Regions from separate parts of the Devosia sp. BK genome, predicted to be linked through region 1. Evidence: predicted binding sites of a transcription regulator. Region 1 holds the regulator's gene; the other holds the start of a gene.

What was found. Region 1 encodes HrcA, which represses chaperone genes, less so after heat shock. Its sites were predicted from a motif close to GTTAGCACTCNCNNNNNGNGAGTGCTAAC; they were not measured.
Region 2: DevBK_RS10700 (co-chaperone GroES) is a predicted target of HrcA. The motif match lies at 924-952, and genes of this name have one in related genera.

What each region holds. Positions count from the first base shown of each region.
Region 1 covers NZ_JAIMBX010000002.1:384,480-386,680, reverse strand. The annotation lists gene rph (ribonuclease PH) at 1-545, opposite strand, end outside; gene hrcA (heat-inducible transcriptional repressor HrcA) at 684-1,760, shown strand; gene grpE (nucleotide exchange factor GrpE) at 1,842-2,201, shown strand, end outside.
Region 2 covers NZ_JAIMBX010000001.1:2,193,277-2,195,477, reverse strand. The annotation lists gene groL (chaperonin GroEL) at 1-540, opposite strand, end outside; gene DevBK_RS10700 (co-chaperone GroES) at 588-878, opposite strand; gene DevBK_RS10695 (DUF427 domain-containing protein) at 1,063-1,422, shown strand; gene DevBK_RS10690 (hypothetical protein) at 1,540-1,734, shown strand; gene DevBK_RS10685 (DMT family transporter) at 1,762-2,201, shown strand, end outside.

The DNA.
Region 1 (2,201 bases):
TCGACGTCTTCGAGATAATCGAGATCGAGAAGCGGGGTGCCGCGATAGATGCCGCAGGACACGGCGGCGACGGAATCTTTCAGAACCACGCCTTTGGTGAGCTTGCGCTCTTCGAGCCATTTAATGGCATCGGCCAAGGCGATATAGGCGCCGGTGATCGAGGCGGTGCGGGTGCCGCCATCGGCTTCGAGCACATCGCAATCAAGCGTGATCTGGGATTCGCCCAAGGCGGTTAGATCGACGACGGCGCGGAGCGAGCGGCCGATGAGGCGCTGAATTTCCTGCGTGCGGCCGGTTTGCTTACCGGCGGTGGCTTCGCGACGCGTGCGTGTGCCGGTGGCGCGGGGCAGCATGCCGTATTCGGCGGTGACCCAGCCCTGGCCCTTGCCGCGCAGCCAGCCGGGGAGGCTCGTTTCGACGGAAGCCGTGACCAGAACCTTAGTATTGCCGAAGGCAACGAGGCACGAACCTTCAGCCTTGAGGGATACGTTACGCTCGATAGTGACAGCCCGCATCTGATCGGGGGCGCGTCCGGATGGCCGCATGGATAGGCATCTCTTCTGCTGTTTACCGCCTCTTAACCCTCCTTAAGGCCCGGAACAAGCACCGGACGCTTGGCGGTTGGCTCCTATGCGCTTAAATGAAGGGCAAGGTTAAAGCGACGATTTGAACTAAAAGAGCCCATGGTCCGCCCGTCCGACGATTTTCTCAATGTTTTGAACGATCGGAGCCAGGACATTTTCCGCCGGTTGGTGGAGCGTTATCTCGATACCGGCTTGCCGGTCGGGTCGCGCGATCTCTCGCGCTTGCTGCAAACGGAGCTCTCTCCCGCCTCGGTGCGCAATGTGATGGCGGATCTCGAAGACCTTGGCCTGATCGCAGCGCCGCATACTTCGGCAGGGCGGCAGCCGACGCAGCAGGGCTTGCGATTCTTCGTCGATTCCATGCTTGAAGTCGGCGCTGTCAACGAGAGCGAAAAACGCAGCATCGCCCAGCATATCGAGGGACCAGCAGGGCGGCGGCAGGTCGATGATCTGCTCACCGAAGCCAGTTCACTGCTGTCGGGGCTGAGCCAGGGCGCGGGCCTCGTGATCGCTACCAAGGCCGATATGGTGCTGCGGCATGTGGAATTCGTGCGGCTCGATAATTCACGGGCCATGGCGGTGCTGGTCGGCGACGACGGGCAGGTGGAAAACCGTATCCTTGACCTGCCGCCGGGATTTACGGCATCGGCGCTACAGCAGGCGAGCAATTATTTAGCCAACTATGTTGTCGGACGGACGCTGGCGGAGGCGCGCAAGGCGCTCGACGAGCGGCGGAGCGAGCAGCGCGCCGAGCTCGATGAGCTGACACAAAAGCTCGTCGATGATGGGATTGCGACGCTGGTGCAGGATTCTCCCGCCTCGGCGCCGCGGGTGATCGTGCGCGGGCGTGCCAACTTGCTCAATGATGCCATGGCGAGCGATGAACTCGAACGCATGCGGCGGCTGTTCGATGAGCTCGAAAGTAAGGATGGCTTGCTGGAGCTTTTGGGCGACGCGGAAAAGGCGCAGGGGGTCCGCATTTTCATCGGGTCGGAAAACAAGCTGTTTTCGCTCTCGGGGTCTTCGGTGATTCTTTCGCCCTATAAGGATGCCAATGATAAGGTTGTTGGTGTTTTGGGGGTGATTGGGCCGACGCGGCTCAACTATGCGCGGATCGTGCCGGTGGTGGATTATACGGCGAATGTGCTCACCAGGCTGATGGCGCGGAAGCGGTAGAGAAGCGTTGCGCTATTGAAAAAGCCGTCGCATTGGCCGATATGCGGGGCAGAAAATTCTAAACAGGTCCACGGAGATATTATGAGCGACGAGAACGCCGCCCAGGGCGACACGCCGGAGACCGAAATTCCGGCAACCGAAACCCCAGAGGTCGATCCCGTCGAGGCTCTGCTGGCGGAAAATGCCGAATTGAAGGATCGCGTGCTGCGCTCTGCGGCCGAGATGGAAAATCTGCGCAAGCGCACCGAGCGCGATGTGGCTGACACCCGCTCCTACGCGATTGCCGGCTTTGCCCGCGACATGCTGAGCGCGACCGACGCGCTGAGCCGCGCGCTGCTGGTGATCCCGCAGGAAACGCGCGAGACGGCGGAAGGCACATTGAAGAGCCTCATTGAAGGGCTGGAGCTGGCCGAGCGCGAGATGCAGCGGCTGCTCGGAAAG
Region 2 (2,201 bases), on a different contig from region 1:
GGCTTCTTCGACGGTGATAACACCCTCGTTGCCGACCTTCTGCATGGCTTCGGCAATCATGTCGCCGATGGAAGTTTCGCCGTTAGCCGAAATGGTGCCGACCTGGGCAACTTCGGAGGACGAGGTGATCTTCTTGGACGAAGCCTTCAGCGATTCAACGACTTCAGCAACAGCGAGGTCGATACCGCGCTTGAGATCCATCGGGTTGAAGCCGGCAGCAACTGCCTTGACGCCTTCGACGACGATGGCCTGGCCGAGGACGGTCGCGGTCGTGGTGCCGTCACCGGCAACGTCGTTGGTCTTGGAAGCGACCGAGCGGAGGAGCTGGGCGCCGAGGTTTTCGAACTTGTCTTCGAGTTCGATTTCCTTGGCAACCGAAACGCCGTCCTTGGTGATGCGCGGGGCGCCAAAGGACTTTTCGATAACGACGTTACGACCCTTGGGACCGAGGGTCACCTTCACCGCATTGGCGAGGATGTTGACGCCGCGCAGCATCTTTTCGCGGGCGTCGGTCGAGAATTTTACTTCTTTAGCAGCCATGTGAGGCGCTCCTTAGAATGGGTTAAACGACTGGACAGACGAGGGTTTTAGACCTCGACGATACCCATGATGTCGCTTTCCTTCATGATGATCAGGTCTTCGCCGTTGAGCTTGACCTCGGTGCCGCTCCACTTGCCGAAGAGCACGCGATCGCCAGCCTTGACGTCGAGAGCATTGATCTTGCCGTTTTCGTCACGGGCGCCGGGGCCAACCGAAACGATCACGCCCTCAGAGGGCTTTTCCTTGGCGGTGTCGGGGATGATGATCCCGCCCTTGGTCTTTTCTTCACTATCGACGCGACGGACGACCACGCGGTCATGCAGGGGACGGAAGCCCATGATTTCAGTTCCTCTTGGCATCATTTCTGGTGCAATCTCGGGCCTGTTAGCACTCGATGTGGCTGAGTGCTAACAAGCTGACCGGGATATAGGGAGCCCCCGGCCAATGAGTCAAGGTCGGGTGAACGGAGATTTTGTTCGTGCGTTACGATGGGAAGATGACTCTTGAACGAAGGAGGCAACCGTGACCGCCGACGAGACTGCGACCGCCAATGTGAGCCCTGTATCGGGCCGCGTGCATATCTTTTTTGACGATGCGGAAATCGCTAGCAGTGCCAATGCCTTGCAGGTGGTAGAGGCTGGCCGGGAGCCGCAATATTTCGTCCCGCTCGACCATGTCCATCCGGGCATTCTGGAAGCCTCGGATACGCGCCGGACTGAGCCTGGAAAAGGCGAGGCACATTTTTATACCATCAAGACCTTGACCGCCGACGGCCCGGATGAAGCCTGGTATTTTCCCTATGCCGATGGCGCCTATGCCGATATTCGCGACCTCATCACCTTTGGTGGCGAGCGGGTGAAGGTAACCGTTTCGGACGTCTAAAACGGTAGCATTCCGTTAACATCGAGATGGTGCGAAGGACGAATTGGTGAGTGGGGCGCTAAAAGGCGGCCCACTTTGTGCTTTCTTCCGCATCGCATGTGCTGCATAAGGCTCACTATGAGCGAACAATCTTCTTACCAGATCAAGCTGCGCCTCAAGGGCGGCAGCGGTCCCAATGCAAACTGGCACTGGGAAATCCATGACGCAGACGGCACGGTCGTCAAGACCGGCAGCGCTGTCGGACCGGAGCACAAGGCTTTCGCCACGGCGCGTGTCGCCAAGGAAAAGCTGGAACAGTCCCAGTCCAAATAAGCCCGCCTTCGGCCGGGTCTGAGTGCCATGCCTATTTCCAAAAAAGATCCCGCGCGTGTAGCGGCCTCGGCCGTGCATGCTGCGGCCCCAGCGGCCGCCGATCCCATGCGCGGGATCATGCTCAAGGTCATTTCCGTCTTTTTCTTCGTGGTCATGGCCACGATGCTCAAGGCGACGGAAACCGTGCCTTCGGGCGAGATGGTTTTCTTCCGCTCCTTCTTCGCGCTTTTGCCCGTGCTCGCCTATCTCGGCTGGAAGCGGCGTCTGCATCATGCATTCACCACCAAGCGCCCGGTCGGGCATATCTTGCGCGGATTGATTGGCGTCACCTCGATGAGCCTGGGGTTCTTCGCGCTGACGCGCCTGCCGCTGCCGGAAGCGACGGCGATCAATTACGCGACCCCGCTCCTGATCGTCATTTTCTCCGCCGTGTTGCTGCATGAGCGGGTGCATGTCTTCCGCTGGAC